3 regions of the Bifidobacterium sp. UTCIF-1 genome follow, and region 3 is predicted to be linked to each of the others. Evidence: riboswitches for the same ligand, from Rfam matches in the RefSeq annotation. Region 3 holds a riboswitch; each other region holds the start of a gene.

Region 1 (5,330 bases), on a different contig from region 3:
TGAACAACGACTCGCGGAACTGTTCTTGCGTGACGTGGAACGTGGTGATGTGACCGTCGAGGACGGCATGACATTGCGTGGCTACATCACCCGTTATGCGCGGCGTGAGAAGGACGGACAGATAGACAAGCTCGTGGGCTACTTCGGAGTGCGGCGCTCTCTCGTAGAGGAGTTCATAGGCCAGTTCATCACTGAGGCGAACATCAACGAATTCGGACGGCTTGATGCCTTGTATGACTCCATCGACAAAAAGTTATCGAAATCCACGCTAGAAGTATGGATGGGTGTGATTATTTCACAGCCCAAAGCGAATCGGACAGTGCGAAACCTGCTGAGGCGTTTCGTGTTGGGAGGTGGATTCGATGTCGATGAAACGCTTGAAAAGATGCGAATTGCGAAAGGCGAGGAGGAATCGGACGATACGCCGCGTGATGTAGCCCAACGCTGATACTCTGACAGACAGTCGCAAACCATATGAATGCATGTAAAGTGCGCCATCGTGCACGCACGCGCATTCCCCCCCCGGGATATCGCATGACGCGCAGGAACGCGAAGGAGTAACGCATGACCGAATCCAACCAGCAGTCCGAACACCTCGCCCTGTGGGGCGGCCGCTTCACCTCCGGCCCCTCGCCCGAGCTGGCCCGCCTGTCCAAGTCCACCCAGTTCGACTGGCGCCTCGCGGACGATGACATCGCCGGCTCGCGAGCCCACGCCCGCGCGCTCGGCCGCGCCGGACTTCTGACCGCTGACGAGCTTCAGCGCATGGAAGATGCGCTCGACACCCTGCAGCGCCGGGTGGACGACGGCTCCTTCGCACCCATCGAAGACGATGAGGACGAGGCCACCGCGCTCGAACGCGGCCTGATCGACATTGCCGGTGACGAGCTCGGCGGCAAGCTTCGCGCCGGACGCTCACGCAACGATCAGATTGCCTGCCTGATCCGCATGTGGTTGCGCCGCCACTCCCGCGTGATCGCAGGGCTCCTGCTCGACCTTGTCAACGCGCTCATCGAACAGAGCGAAAAGGCCGGCCGTACCGTGATGCCCGGACGCACCCACATGCAGCACGCCCAGCCGGTGCTGCTGGCCCACCAGCTCATGGCCCACGCCTGGCCTCTCATCCGCGACGTGCAGCGCCTCATCGACTGGGACAAGCGCATCAACGCCTCCCCGTACGGCTCCGGCGCGCTCGCCGGCAACACGCTTGGCCTCGACCCGGAGGCCGTAGCCCGCGAGCTCGGATTCTCCCGCGTGACCGACAACTCCATCGACGGCACTGCCGCGCGCGACCTCGTGGCCGAATTCGCGTTCGTCGCCGCCATGACCGGCGTGGACATCTCCCGTCTCTCTGAGGAGATCATCATCTGGAACACGCAGGAATTCGCGTTCGTGCGCCTTGATGACGCCTATTCCACAGGCTCCTCCATCATGCCGCAGAAGAAGAACCCGGACATCGCCGAGCTGGCCCGCGGCAAGTCCGGCCGTCTCATCGGCGATCTCACCGGTCTGCTGGCCACGTTGAAGGGCCTGCCGACCGCATACGCGCGCGACCTGCAGGAAGACAAGGAAGCCGTGTTCGATCAGGTCGACACGCTGGAGGTGCTGCTGCCCGCCTTCACCGGTATGGTTCGCACCATGCGCTTTGACGCCGACCGTCTTGAAGCCGAGGCTCCCACCGGCTTCGCACTGGCCACCGACATCGCCGAATGGCTGGTCAAGAACGGCGTGCCGTTCCGCCATGCCCACGAGCTCTCCGGCGCATGCGTCAAGATCGCCGAAGGTCGCGGCCAGGAGCTCTGGGACCTGACCGACGAGGACTTCATCGACACCTTCGCCGCATTCCTGCCTGCCGATAAGGCCCCGGGCGTGCGTCAGGTGCTCTCCAGCCACGGTTCTGTGGACTCCCGCAACGGCAAGGGAGGCACCGCCTACGGTCGCGTGCGCGAGCAGATCGCCGATGCCAAGGCGCAGGTCGAGGAGCTCAAGCTCTTCCCGGCTTCCACGTCGGACGGCTCCGCCTACAAGGCGCCCGGCACGTTCTGAGTGCCATACGGCTCCCCCTCGCGCGAGAGGGGAGCTTTTTCATTTGTCCATATGTCACAGAGGGTCTCTACACTGGGCAACTGTAACGAACGGGAGCCGAAAGGCTGAGAGGAAGCGCCAGCTTCGACCGGGGAACTTGACGCGGGTCATGCCGCCGTAAGGAATCGTTGTTGAGCGGTTTGCCAAGTTGCCCGTAGCAGTCTTCAGTTTCCGTGAACACAACTAAGCCGTACAGGCTGTTTGTTGGCGTAGCCAATGCGCCGAAAAACAGGCTGGCGGTCGCATGACAGGGTTCATGAATGGGCGCACCACTTACGGTACGGTTCGTTTCGTGCGCCCTTTTTTAGTATTCGGAAAGGGGACCGCAATGCAGGTCAACGGAGAGCAGGTCAAGCTCGAGCAGCCGGTCAGTGTGGCCGACTATCTCGAAACGCATGGATTCCGCGCCGAGCGTGTGGCCATCGAACTCAATGGCGAGATTATCCCACGCGAGAAACGTGCCGGAACCATGCTCGACGACCAATGCGTCATGGAGATCGTGCAGTTCGTGCAGGGTGGCTGACTTCGCGCTTCACCCGTCGGCTCCATTGGCCTCCAGTGACAAGGAGAGCCGGAAACATCATCAATCCAATGAAGGGAACATCATGAGCAATATCAATCCGGTCACCGAAGCATCCGTCGAAGCTACGCCGTTGCCGCCGCAGCCCAAGGTCGTCAATCCGGTCGGCACCGCAGCGCCGATGCTGCCGGTCGAAGACAAACCTCTCAATCTCGGCGGCCATGAATTCGAGTCCCGGTTCATTCTGGGCTCCGGTCGTTACGACCTGAACCTCATCAAGGCCACCGTCGAGCACGCCGGCACGCAGATCGTCACCATGGCATTGCGCCGTGCCCAGACCACCGAGAACAGCGTGCTCGACTACATCCCCGAAGGCATCACACTGCTGCCGAACACCTCCGGCGCGCGCAACGCCGAGGAGGCCGTGCGCATCGCGCGTCTCGCACGAGAGGTGTGCCACACCGATTTCGATGCTCCTATTTATTGTCAAATGGTTGAGAGTGTTGTGTCGTCGGGGTGGTGATGGAGTGTATCCATTGGGTGGCGCGTTGTTCGAGTTCGGGCAGGTTGCGGGTCCCGCGTTCGATTTCGCTGATTCTGCTGGAGGGTACGGCCAATGCCTCGCCGACCTGTTGCTGCGTGATGCCGTGGCTCGTGCGCAGACGGCGTAGTCGCGCGCCGCGTTCCCGCGGTGTTTCTCGTTGTCCTGCGTTGCCGTTGCGTATGGCGAGAAGCGCCTTGTACGCTTCGCGGGCGATGTAGCGTTTGAGGCAGCGGATGATTTCGAGTTTGCTTTTGCCTTCCCTGGTTTTCTTTGACACGTAGTCGCGGGTTGGCTGGTGGTATCTGAGTCTGACGATGGCGATGCGGTGCAGCGCCATGTTGCCTTGCCTGTTGCCGCCCCGGTTGAGCCTGTGGCGGTTGGTTTTGCCGCTGGACGCGGGGATGGGGCACGCGCCGCAGAGTTTGGCGAACGCAGCCTCGTCGCGGATGCGTTCGGGGTTGTCCCCGGCGACGATGGCGATCGTGGCCGCAGTGATGGTGCCGGCGCAGTAGATGTCGAGCAGGGGACGCGCGTTGGCCTCGAGGATGCGGCGCATGCGTTCCTCGAGCAGGTCGGCCTGCTCCTTGAGTGTTTTCCACGCCTTGGCGGCGCTTTTGAGCGCGGTGAGCACGCTGTGTGCGACGAGGCCTCCTGACGGCCGGCATGAGGCAAGGTGGTTCATGCGGGTCTCGGTGCGCAGCCCCCGGTATCGTTCCCTGACCGGTTCGGGGGCGGTGACCAGCAGGCCTCCGGTGGAGTTGGCCAGCATGGTCATCGCCGCGACCAGCTGGGAGCGTTCCGCGTTCAGGTGCCGTAGCGCCTCGACCCAGCCGTCCGAGCTTTTCGGCAGGCTCGTCGCTTCGCCGGCGAGCACGCCGCGCGCGGCGGCGATCGCGTCGATGGGATCGGATTTCCCGTCCTTGCGTCGCACGCCGCGGTTCGGCCTGAGCACCTCGTATACGGGGAACCCTCCGGCCGAGAGCCGTCTGGCCAGCGCCGCGCCGAACGAGTTCGTGCCCTCCACGCCAATTCCGGCACAGCGTGAGGGCTTGCCGAGGGCGTCGATCAGGCGTCCGTATCCGTCCGGGCTGGTCTCGAACGTTTCGGTGGAAATGACCCTGCCGTTCGTGTCGAGCAGGGCGAGGGTGTGGGTGTCGGCATGGGTGTCCACGCCGGCGATGACCGTGGTCGGCGGCTCCATCGTCGTCTCCTTCGTCGGTTCGTTGCCTTCCCGGGGCGTTCCGGCCCAGACAGGACGTTGACGGGACACGCTACCATGGTTCTTGCAGGGATCCGATGGAGCGTCCACGCTCCTATGAGGTCATGCGCCATGCGCCTCCGGGTCGGTGGCCGGGCGGGACAAATCAAAATAAGGACAGGCCCCGCTAGCCGGGGCCGTCAGTCAAGTTTGGGGTCACCGCCAGGCCGCCACTTCCATTATCACCGGCCAGCTAAACCGGCATAACCATTATCAACGTCAAAGTCGAAATCGAGCATGAGACCAAATACCTGCTGCCGGACAACGCCGAAACCATTCGCGCCACCGAAATGCTGGCCAAGGAAGGGTTCGTCGTCATGCCGTACATGTTCCCGGACCCCATCGCCGCACGTCAGCTCGAGGAGGCCGGTGCTGCCGCGGTCATGCCGCTCGGTTCGCTCATCGGCTCCAATATGGGACTGCGTATGCGCGATTTCATCGAGATCATCATCGCCAACGCCAATGTGCCGGTGATCATCGACGCCGGCATCGGTCGTCCGAGTCAGGCGTGCGACGCGATGGAGATGGGCGCGGACGCCGTCATGGCGTACACCGCAGTGGCCTCGGCGGGCAATATTCCTCTGATGGCCGAGGCGTTCAAGAACGCCATCAACGCCGGCCGTGCAGCCTACCTGTCCGGTCTCGGCAAGGTGACCGAAGGGCAGGCCGTGCCGTCCAGCCCGACTACGGGGTATCTGCACTGATATCGGGAATGACTCCCTTCGGTCCGTCCGGCTCCCCCCAGAAGAGGGGAGCCGAGTGAGGGGTCTGGCGTCGCGGTTCCCTCAAGTGAGGGGAATCGAGCGGGGGTCTGGCGTCGCAGTTTCTCTCGCTTGGGGGCGAGGTGTGGGCTTCCTCGCTTGAGGGAGTCAGGATTATGGAGAAAACATGGCATTATCTGACGAACAGCTCGAACGATACTC
Region 2 (5,330 bases), on a different contig from region 3:
GGTAGCCGGTGATCGCGGGGATGAGAAGCTCGGCCTGACGCCGCAGCTTGAAATCGGGATCGGTCCACAGCTCGGCGGCGCGCGCAAGCACGTCGAGGATGTCGTTGACGCTCATCGCGGCCAATCGGCGGGCGCGCGCCTCGGTCAGCTGCCGCGCGAGGGCTGTGATATCCGAACCGTTGAGCATGGGATAGCGCAACTGCCGAACGCCGGCCGCCGTGGTGACGTCATAGGTCGCATATTCCGCGGGTTCCACGCCTGAGGGCAGATGAAAAACATCGATGGTAACGGGCGAGGATAACGGGGATGATTGGGATGCATCCGCACGGATTGCATCCGCACGACCGTTCACGCCCAGCGCGGAATCACCCATAACAGAGCCGCCGACAGCGGAATCACCTATAGAGTAGCCGCCCATAGCCTCACCCGCGGTTGGCACTGATGACCTCGTCCACCGCAATCGAGCATCCGCGGGCCTCGGCACCCTTCGCCCTGCCCTGCAGCAGGAATCCGTCCGGCGTGCGGTGGCCAAGGTCCTCGGTCAGGATGCCGATGCAGGAGTTCCAGTTGGCCAGGTCGTAGTGGGCGATTACGCCGGTCTCGCCGTCCTTGACGGGCGTCAGCGTGTTCGGATCCAGGAACACCGTGCGCACCCATGCGGGGTTCGCCTTGAGATAATTGCTGGTGCCGTCCGTGTACCAGGACAGGATGTTCTGGTCGTAGATCTGGGAGCTGAGCTCGGTCATGCCGTACATGTTGACGCAATGGTGGCGCGGCACGCCCAACGTCTGCTCCAGTTCGGCGAGCATCTGGTCTTCGGTGATGTCGCGCTTGGTGCTCTTGAATCCGCCGGTATCGAACAGGCGGCTGTCGGCGGCCAAGGCGAACGTCAGGTCGTGCTCGTGCAGGTAGTCGAGCAGATACAGGTAGGACGACGAAACGCCCATCAGCATGACCGGCTCGTTGTCGGCCACTGCGCGGTTCAGGAAGTCGATGATGCCGTCGAATTTGAGTCCGTGCTCGTCGAAGTAGATGCCGCTGCCCTCGCTGCCGCATTGTTCCACGGCCTTGGTGAGGTAGCGGGAGAGCGACGAGTTCTGGTTCATGTCCCACGCGGGGGAGATCACGGCGATGCGGATGCGTTCGCGGTCCGGCATGATGAAATGGCGGAACGGCACGATCATCGACTCATCCCACACTTCCAGGTCCGGGTGGAAGTTGCGGCCACGCATCGCCCCGCCGTGCGTGGTGCCGCTGGTCATGAACACCGCTTCGCACTGGTCGGTGGGGAGGGTGGACAGGGTGAGGTGCTTGAATCCGTCCACTGGCATCGGCGGAATCTCCCGCCAGTCGCGCAACGAGGCGGGCGTGATGCGCTTTGCCGCGCAATACCGGCGATACGGCAAGTCATACGTGTACTGGTATGTGAACACGTCGCGGGCCAAGTCGTCGAACGCCTCGTCCGGTGCCTGCTCGCAGCCGTAGGTGTGGATGAAATCGAGAATCTCCTGTTTGATACGGCCCGCGTCGGCCTTCACATCGGTCCCGCCAGTCATTGCAGTCATTGATCTGCTCCCCTCCGATTCCGCTGAATAGTCTGAATCCTGATATGCATTATTGTTCGCTGAACTCAGTCCCGCTTGGCGACGTTCGAGTTATCCACAACATTTGTGGATGGCGCGACTGCAGTAGCCTTCGCTACGTTCACAGTGGCCTCAGCACCGTTCGCAGCAGCATCCGCTACGTTCGCAGCAGCCTCTGCACCGTTCGCAGTAGCCTCCGCTACATTCGCGGAAGCATTCGCAACGTTCGCGACCGGTTCAGCGGCACCCGGCGCGCGATGCCGAGCCACCAGATCCGGCAGCGCCACGAACAGCGCGTTGAGGATGATTGCGCAGAATACGCCGACCATGATGTTGTTGCCGAAGAACACGCTCGCGCCACCGGTCAGCCCGGCGAGCGCCTTCGGCAACGCGATGCCGAGTAGCAGGGACATGCCGATCACCATCTGACGGCGTTCGTCGTCGGCGACCTTGCGCAGCGTGCGGATGCCCGTCACGATCAGGCTGGCGGCAGCGGGCAGGAAGATGCCGCCGACGACCGCCGAGGGGATGACGGACAGCAGGGCGCCGGCCTTCGGCACGAAGCCGAGGATCAGCAGTAGCACTGCGGCGATGACCACAGGCGTGCGCGTGCGCAGCTTGCCTTCACCGGTCAGGTTCAGCAGACCCACGTTCTGCGGGTACGCGGTGGTCGTGAAGCCGCCGATGAGCGAGGAGATGGCGGAACCGGCCGCCTCGCCGGCCAGGCCGTAGCGCACCTGTTTGCGCTCAAGCGGGGTGCCCTGAATCTCGGAAGCCGCCTGATACACGCCCAGCGCCTCCATCACGGCGACCATGTAGGCGATGAAGAACGGTACGAAAATCTTCCAATCGAACGTAAACGGACCGTAAGGCAGGAAGGTCGGCAGACCAAGCCAGCCCTTTGATGCGACAGGGGAGAAGTCCACCATGCCCAGCGCGGCGGCGACCACAGTACCCACCACGAGCGCGATCAGGAAGGAGAACGATTTGAGCAGCCCCTTGCCAAGCAGGGACAGCACCAGCACGATCGCCGTGGTCAGGATGGACACGGCGAGAATGCGGGGGTCGGCGAACGTCTTGTCGCCGGGAGCGCCGCCGAGGAACTCGCTCAGCGTGAACCCGGACAGGGATACGCCCACCATGAAGATGACCACACCCGAGATCAGCGGGGAGAACAGGAACCGCATCCGTTCGATGACGCCGGTCAGGCACAGTACCAGGAACACCAGCGAGGCGATGAGGATGGACGAGCTGGCCGCGCCCAGCATGCCGGCGGTACCGGCCGCGATCATCAGCGCGTCGAACGCGGCGGACGGGCCCTGCACCACGGGCAGGCGCACCAGTCGGGTGGCCTGAATCAGCGTGACCAGACCGGAGACGATGAAGATGGCGTTGATCATGTTCGACGACAACGCGATCGGCAGGCCGATGGCGCCCGCCACGAACACCGGGTCGAGCCAGACGTTGGAGACGAACACATGCTGGAAGCCCAGCAGGACGTTTTGGGCGGTCAGTTCCTTGCGTATTGACACTTTCTTGCTTCCTCCCTCAATGCGCACACGGCTCTCGAGTCGAACGGAAGCGTCCAACCGTCGTAGTCCCTACGCGAGTATGAGCTCACAGGTTCGAAGGGTTCGGCGAATGCCGTCTCAGCCAGAGGCGCCCCTTACGAATCGGTTTCGAGGTCACCGTAGCAAACACAGCGGCTGCGAGTCAAGGAAAATCCCGCGCCGGGCCAGATTGCCGGGTTTGTCATGTCGATTGACGGGGTTGCCGGGGTTGCCGGGGTTGCCGGGTTGCCACCTCGGCTGACGGAAGTGTAACTGACGGAAGTGTAACGAATTCTGTTACAAATCCGTCAGCCAAACAAGGAAACGAAAACGGTCCAAATAAGGAAATGGAGCCTTTCGGGATGTCATCGAGGACATGCCCGCATGGAATCCGAATCTTCGTTCGAAAACCGCCATTCGATCGGCGGATACGCGGCATTTCGTCGATCCGTCCATCGCTGCGGCTGCCCTTGGTGTGAATCCTCAGGGCATTTTACGTGACTTGGAGACCTTCGGCCTACTGTTTGAAGGAATGTGCATCCGCGATCTTCGCGTCTATGCGGACGCATTGGGCGGACAGGTGTTCCACTATCGTGACAAGACCGGTTTGGAATGCGATGCCGTGGTCCATTTGCGTGACGGACGGTATGGTCTCATCGAGGTCAAACTCGGAGGAGACAAACTAACCAACGAGGGTGCCTCGAACCTGTTGAAGCTGGCCGGAAGACTGGATACCTCCAAGATGTCCGAGCCCAGCTTCCTCATGGTGCTCACCGGTACCGGAGCCTACAGCTTCACGCGTCCGGACGGAGTAATCGTCGCGCCCATCACCACATTGCGGCCATGACACGCCGCACCGGCGCCAACGGCACACGCGCATCAGCCAGATGACACGACGAGGCCGCCGTCCCTGAAGGAAAGGGACGGCGGCCTCATACATAGCACCTGCAATATGGTGCCGTACGGCACCGAGCCGGTCGGCTGTCAGCCGTACGTTTGCCGGGAACACTCGGTAGTCGATTATCGATAATCGACTGCCGAGTGCTGACTACCGGCTACCGGCGACTGCGGCGCACGGCGGCCAGCGCGATGCCCGCCACTGCCAGCAGCAGCATCGCGACAGCCACGCCGGCGACAGCGGAACCGGTATTCACCAGATTGCCGTCACCCTTGCCGTCCGACTTGTTGTTGTTCTTGTCGGACTGGTTCTGGTTGCCTTGGTTCTGGCTGCCATTGCCACCCTGGTTGCCCTGGTTGCCGTTGCCGCCATTGTCGGAACCGGCATCCTTCGCCTTGACCTTCACGGTGAAGGTGGCGGGCTTGAGATCCTTGCCCGCGTCCTTGCCGGTGTAGGTCACGGTCACCGTCACAGCGTCCGCAGCCTTGGAGGAATCGAAGCCGGTGAGCAGGTACTCGTCGGAGCCCAGCACACGGGTCTCACCATCGGACAGCTTGGCGGTCACTTCGAGGCCGGAGGCGTCGAACTTGTCGCCGACCGTGTACTCGGTCTTCGCGGGCTGCTTGGTCACGGCGATCTCATCGACCGTCGTCTCGGCAGGAGGCGTGACCGGCTTGTCCTTGACCGTCAGCTCGAAAGCGGCGGTCTTGGTGGCATCGTCCTTCAGCGCAACGGTCACGGTGACCTTGCCCGCAGCCGCGAACGGCTTGGACAGATCGACCACAACACCGGAGGCGTCCACGGCGGACAGGGTGTAGTCGCCTGCGGCAACCTCATCCGAGGTGTTGTCGGACATCAGCTTCTTGACCGTCAGACCCTTGTCCGAGAACGTCTCACCGACCGTGTACTCGACGTCGTCCGGACCGCTCACCTCAATGCCGGTCACAGTCGGCTGCGAGGGCTCGGGCTCGCCCTTGGCAGTCACCGCAGTGCCGTCGAAGATGGCGGTGTAGTCGCCCTTGGCATTGTTCGAGGTGGCGAAGATGCCCACGTCGAGCTTGTCGGCCGCATCCTCACCGAGAGTGGCAGTGCCGAGGCTCTTCCACTCGGCGGAGCCGGCGAGCTTGTAGAAGCCTTCCAGCTCGGTGGCGGAGTTACGCACCAGCTTGAACGACACCGGAGTGTCGATGGAGCTGGCGGCTTCGGCCACCTTGTCGAGTTCCTTGTCGATGAATCCGTTGTTGTTCGAATCCGTCTGGAAGAACGCACCCTTGGTGCTGGCGATCAGCAGCGCGTAGC
Region 3 (5,330 bases):
TGCCGCCGCCAAGTCCACTGCCGCCACCGTCGTTTCGGCTCGTTTGTCTCGCCATGATGAAGCCCCTTCCGGTTCGCCGTCCCGCCCGTCGTCTCTGCCATTTCGGGTACTGCCATGGTCCCACCGGCATGCTCGCAAAGTCAGGCGAAAGTCAGACACCGGCTTCCTAGAATGGGACATACGGATTGGATTGGCGGGGCGCGAATCGCCCGCAAACAAGGGGGTTTCGATGGCATGGTTGAACGGAAGGCCGCGCATCGCCGCGACCGTGATGCTGACGATGGCGCTGGCCTTGGGACTCGCGGGATGCGCGGTCCCGGGAATCTCCGGCGACGGAAAGCCAGGGACGTCGAACGCCGCCGGAACCGGTGATACGTCCGCACAGCAGGGCCCGGCGTCCACCTTGTATGAGGCGGACGAGAACGGACGTCTGGCAAGTTCACTGCCCGCATACATCGACGAGGTGCTCAACGATCCGTACGTGGACGACTACGAGCGTCCCATCCTCGAGCAGGCCAAGAAGGAGGGGCGAGTCTCCACCGCCGCGTATGAGAAGGTCTGGTCGGACTACAAGACCTGTATGATCGACCGCGGATTCAAGGAGCCGAAGCTCGAACGGTTCCCGAACGGCATGATGGACATCATGAGCCACATGCCGGGCACCGACGCCCAGGAGGAGGCATGGAAGGACGCCTACACCGATTGCTATCTGCGATTCGATCATGTGCAAAGGCTGTACGGGCAGCAGCAGGGCAACCCGAATCTCTATGCGAATGTGGAGGAGGCGGTCGTCGACTGCATGAAACGCGAAGGTGTGGTGCCCGCGAGCTATACGGTCAAAGACTTCAATGACGGGCAGACCCTGCTCCAGACTGAGGGCTTTACGGATGCAAAGGACAAGCTCGGCTACGACTTCAACGACTCGCGCGTGCACGGCTGCAAGGCGGCGCAGGGCTGGTCATCAAGCAGCACCGACGACCCCGTGGAGTACATCTGGTAGAGGTCGGCATATCGGCAATCGGGGCAATCAGTGCGGGAACCCGGCACGGGGAATGACCGGATCGTGAGGCTGCGGGAGATGGCGGGGATACTGATCGTCGAGGACAACACTGGCATGGTCGCCTCGCTCGACGACGCGCTGCGGCATGAGGGGTACCGCACTTGGACGGCAGGGACCGGCGTCGAGGCGCTGGAGTTGCTCGCCGCGCACCGGGAGGACATCGACGTGGTGCTGCTCGACCGCGATCTGCCCGTCATGTCCGGCGACACGGTGATGACGACGATCCGTTCGATGGGCATCGACGTGAGCGTGCTCATGGTCACCGCCTCCAGCAGCCTCGAGGACCGCGTGGAGGGGCTGGACCTCGGCGCGGACGACTATCTGACCAAACCGTTCGCCTTCCGGGAGCTGTCGGCCCGCATCCGCGCGTTGCTGCGGCACGATTCGCGCCATCGCGGGCCTTTCGGCGGCGGCCCCGGTCCGGACTCCGGAACCGGACCCTCCCCGCTCATGATCGATTGCGAACGTCGGCTCGCGTACTGGCATGAGACCCCGCTGAACCTGACGGCCAAGGAATTCGCGGTGCTGTGGCATCTGGACGAGGCGGACGGCGGATGGGTCGGTCTCGACGAGCTCATCGCCGCCGTCTGGCCGAACGGTTCGGCCAGCACGGGCGCAGCGAAAACCGTCATCTACACGCTGCGGCAGAAAATCGAGCACGCCGGCGGACGCGGGGCCATCGAATCGGCCCGCGGGAAAGGGTACCGGCTGCCATGAGCGAACATCACGGTCACGAGCATCGCGAGCGCCACCGCCTGCGTATGCGGTTGGTTCCCCGCACCTTCCGAGGCAAGATCGCGCTGGCCATCGGTCTGCTGGTAGCGGTGTTCCTAGGAATCGCGCTGGCGTTGCAGGCCATGTTCTTCAGTCGCATCTACGACCGGTCATCCTACCGGCTGTATCAGGTGGCACAAGGCTCCACGCTGCCTGCACCCGAGAACGGCGAGCTCTATGTATCGACCACCGGCTGCTATTACACCGATCACGCGGTAGGCTGCGGGCCGATGACGCCCGGCTCGATCATGGAGATCAGCGATGCGGACATGCGCAAGCCCCTGATGCAGAGCGCCATGTGGTTCTCGCTGGCGCTGTTCGCCGCGTTCGCCATACTGGCCATGATCATGGCGTGGCTCATCTCGCGGCGGCTGGCCGGACGCATCTCGTCGCTGGGGGCGCAGATGCAGCGGCTCGACCCTGCCGAACCGGGTGGGCGCGTGACGCTGGCGGGGTCCGACGAGGTGACCGACCTGGCTGGGGACGTGAACACCATGCTGGAACGTATCGAGCGCGCGGCGGCCATGCAACGGCAGTTCATCGCGAACGCGTCGCACGAGCTGCGCACACCGATCGCGGTGATCGAGACCAGTCTGGACGCGCCGCTGAGTCAGGGCCGCTTCCCCGATGATGTGGCGCCCGCGGTGCGGCGTGCGCTCGACGCCGACCGGAACGCCGCCGATCTGGTGGAGGGGCTGTTGGCGCTGTCGCGCGTGCAGAACATGGCGTTGCATCACGGCGACGCGGAGCCGCCGGAAACGTCGCTCGGGGATGCGGCGGAACACGCGCTGGACGTCTCGTGGGATGCGATCGAGGCTCGTGGATTGAATGTGCGCACCGACATCGACCGGTCGGTGCGGGTGCGGGCAGACGAGACGATGCTCACGCTGCTGGTCGGCAATCTCGTGCGCAATGCGGTGGTGCATAACGTGGAATGTGGGGATATCACCGTCATCGTGCGTACGGTGAGCGGCGTAGTGGACGACGGCACGGTGAGTGGCGATACTGCGGACAGCAGCACGGGGGACGGCTACGCGGAGCTGTTGGTGGAGAACAGCACAGAAACGGGTGCCGATGGCGAGACCATCGGCGATACGACCGTCAGCGATGGGATCACCGGCGACAACGCCGCGCATGATTCCGGCGAATCCGGTGAATCCAGCGAGCCCGGTGATTTCCCCGATGCCGGCCTGCTCTCCGATTCCAGCGACTTGAACGACTTGCTCGTCCCCTTCCACCGGGGCGCGGCCTCACGATTGGAAAACTGCCCCGGCAACGGATTGGGTCTGTCCATCGTCAAAGAGATCGCGGATTTATACCATGCCGAGCTGCGACTCGCCAGACCTGAAGCGGGCAGATTCGCCGTTTCTGTGCGATTTTGTAACAAATATGTCCATGTTGGAGCATAACGTCGGCAACGTAATGCAGGGGAACCCGTGGCGACACGGGTTGAGAATGGCCACGGCCTGACCCTTAGAACCTGTTGGTTAAGACCATCGTAGGGAGCAGTGATATGAGCGATGATTCGCACCCATCATGTTGCACCGGCGCACATGGTGTAGTAAATGATGCACATGTACACGACCATGACGACGAGTTCGCCTCGCTGCGCCACGACATCGCGCAGGCAGTACGGGATGTGAAGGCCAAGACGCCGCTGGCGCAGTCGTTCACGAACTTCGTGACCATCAATCTGGTGGCCAACGCGCAGCTCGCAGCCGGCGGCACGGCGGCCATGAGCTTCCTGCCGGACGATGTCATCGACACGGCCTCCATCTCCGGTGCCGATTACATCAACGTGGGCACGTTGCTGCCCTTCTATGCTGATGCGCTGCCGCAGATCGCGCGCGCCTTCCACAAGTCCGCCCACCCGTGGGTACTGGACCCGGTGGCGGCGGGCATCGGACGGACGCGCACCGAAATCCTGCGCGCCTTCCGCGCCACGCCGCCGACCATCGTGCGCGGCAACGCCTCCGAAATCATCGCGCTGGCCGACATGTGGGGGCTGAATCAGGCCAACGGCAACAATCCGGAAACCCGTCCCGCCGGCGTCGAATCGGTGGATGAGGTGGACGCCGCCGTCGAACCGGCGAAGCGACTGGCCCGGTTCCTCGCCGCCTCGGCTCCCGCCGGCAAGGCGGCCGTGGCCGTCTCGGGCGCGGTGGACCTCGTGACCGACGGCGAGCATGTCTACCGCTTGCCGGGAGGCAGCGCGCTGATGTCCAAGATCACCGGCGCCGGCTGCTCGTTGGGCGGTGTGACCGCCACGTATCTGGCCGTCGCCGAGCCGTTGACCGCAGCCCTTGCGGCAACCCTGCTGTACAACCGTGCTGGCGAGATCGCCGAGGCCAAGGCCGACGGACCGGGCTCGTTCCAAGTGCATCTGCTGGATGCGCTGTGGAATCTCACGCCCGAGCAGGTGGCGGCATCGGCGATTGTGGCGCAATGAACCGTGTGGTCTCGTACCTATTGTCTCTCCCTCAGTCTCGCTACGCGAGACAGCTCCCTCATCAGAGGGAGCCGAGAAACGTGAGATCGCGGAACGCCCAAGACTTCCTCATCAGAGGGAGCCGAGAAACGCCATTCTTCCCCGGATACACAACAAGACTTCCTTAATTAACCCAACACCAAGGAACACCAAATGAACAACGAATACCCATACGCCTCCATGCGCGACTCGTTCGACCTGTCCGCGTACTTCGTAGTCGGCCCTGAGGATTGCAAGGGCCGCCCGCTCACCGACGTGGTCGATCAGGCCCTGCGCGGCGGCGCGACCTTCATCCAACTGCGCGCCAAGAAGGCGGACGCCTCAGAACTGACCGCCATGGCCCAGGACATCGCGCAGATCATCGAGGACAACAACAAGTCCGACTCCGTGGCCTTCGTAATCGACGACCGCGCTGATGTGGTCTGGCAGGCCCGCCGCAAGGGCATCAAGGTGGACGGCGTGCACATCGGCCAGACCGACATGGAGCCGCGCGAGGCCCGCGCCCTGCTCGGCGACGAGGCGATCGTGGGTCTTTCCGCCGAGACCGAAAGCCTCGTCAAGCTCATCAACGAGCTGCCCGATGGCTGCATCGACTACATCGGCGCCGGCCCGCTGCACGTCTCCAAGACCAAGCCCGAGGCTTCGGTCGGCGGCAACGACGGTTCCGGCAAGACGCTTGACGACAAGCAGATCAACACCATCTGCGCGGCCTGCGACTTCCCAGTGGTCGTGGGTGGCGGTGTGACCGCGGCCGACATGGCCATGCTGGCGGGTACCAAGGCCGCCGGCTGGTTCGCCGTCTCCGCCATCGCCGGCGCCGATGACCCGGAGGCCGCCACCCGCGCGATGGTCGAGGGTTGGAAGGCCGTGCGCGGCGAGAAGAGGCACGGCTACGCCAAGCGCATCGTGACTCACACCCCGGCCGCCGACACGCAGGCCGCGCAGGAGGGCACCGCCCCGGCAGGTGCCGAGGCCACCGAGAAGAAGTTCACCAACGCCAAGGAGGCC

What was found. A riboswitch is a leader RNA that binds a small molecule or an ion and turns the genes downstream of it on or off. The one in region 3 is predicted to bind thiamine pyrophosphate.
Region 1: linked by a shared signal. The riboswitch ahead of thiS (sulfur carrier protein ThiS) and the one ahead of BW09_RS09780 (hydroxyethylthiazole kinase) in region 3 are both predicted to bind thiamine pyrophosphate.
Region 2: linked by a shared signal. The riboswitch ahead of BW09_RS07015 (solute carrier family 23 protein) and the one ahead of BW09_RS09780 (hydroxyethylthiazole kinase) in region 3 are both predicted to bind thiamine pyrophosphate.

What each region holds. Positions count from the first base shown of each region.
Region 1 covers NZ_JFAG01000001.1:77,940-83,269, reverse strand. The annotation lists gene BW09_RS00355 (DEAD/DEAH box helicase family protein) at 1-448, shown strand, start outside; gene argH (argininosuccinate lyase) at 565-2,046, shown strand; TPP riboswitch at 2,126-2,227, shown strand; gene thiS (sulfur carrier protein ThiS) at 2,414-2,608, shown strand; partial or broken gene BW09_RS00340 (thiazole synthase) at 2,691-3,074, shown strand; gene BW09_RS00335 (IS110 family transposase) at 3,082-4,350, opposite strand; partial or broken gene BW09_RS00330 (thiazole synthase) at 4,626-5,111, shown strand; gene thiF (thiazole biosynthesis adenylyltransferase ThiF) at 5,296-5,330, shown strand, end outside.
Region 2 covers NZ_JFAG01000013.1:35,268-40,597, forward strand. The annotation lists gene BW09_RS07005 (acyl-CoA reductase) at 1-439, opposite strand, end outside; gene BW09_RS07010 (CoF synthetase) at 423-1,565, opposite strand; partial or broken gene BW09_RS07015 (solute carrier family 23 protein) at 1,781-3,115, opposite strand; TPP riboswitch at 3,164-3,260, opposite strand; partial or broken gene BW09_RS07020 (DUF4143 domain-containing protein) at 3,498-3,980, shown strand; gene BW09_RS07025 (bacterial Ig-like domain-containing protein) at 4,189-5,330, opposite strand, start outside.
Region 3 covers NZ_JFAG01000025.1:13,689-19,018, forward strand. The annotation lists gene BW09_RS09760 (peptidoglycan-binding protein) at 1-55, opposite strand, end outside; gene BW09_RS09765 (hypothetical protein) at 230-1,000, shown strand; gene BW09_RS09770 (response regulator transcription factor) at 1,079-1,777, shown strand; gene BW09_RS09775 (HAMP domain-containing sensor histidine kinase) at 1,774-3,243, shown strand; TPP riboswitch at 3,251-3,356, shown strand; gene BW09_RS09780 (hydroxyethylthiazole kinase) at 3,348-4,283, shown strand; gene thiC (phosphomethylpyrimidine synthase ThiC) at 4,476-5,330, shown strand, end outside.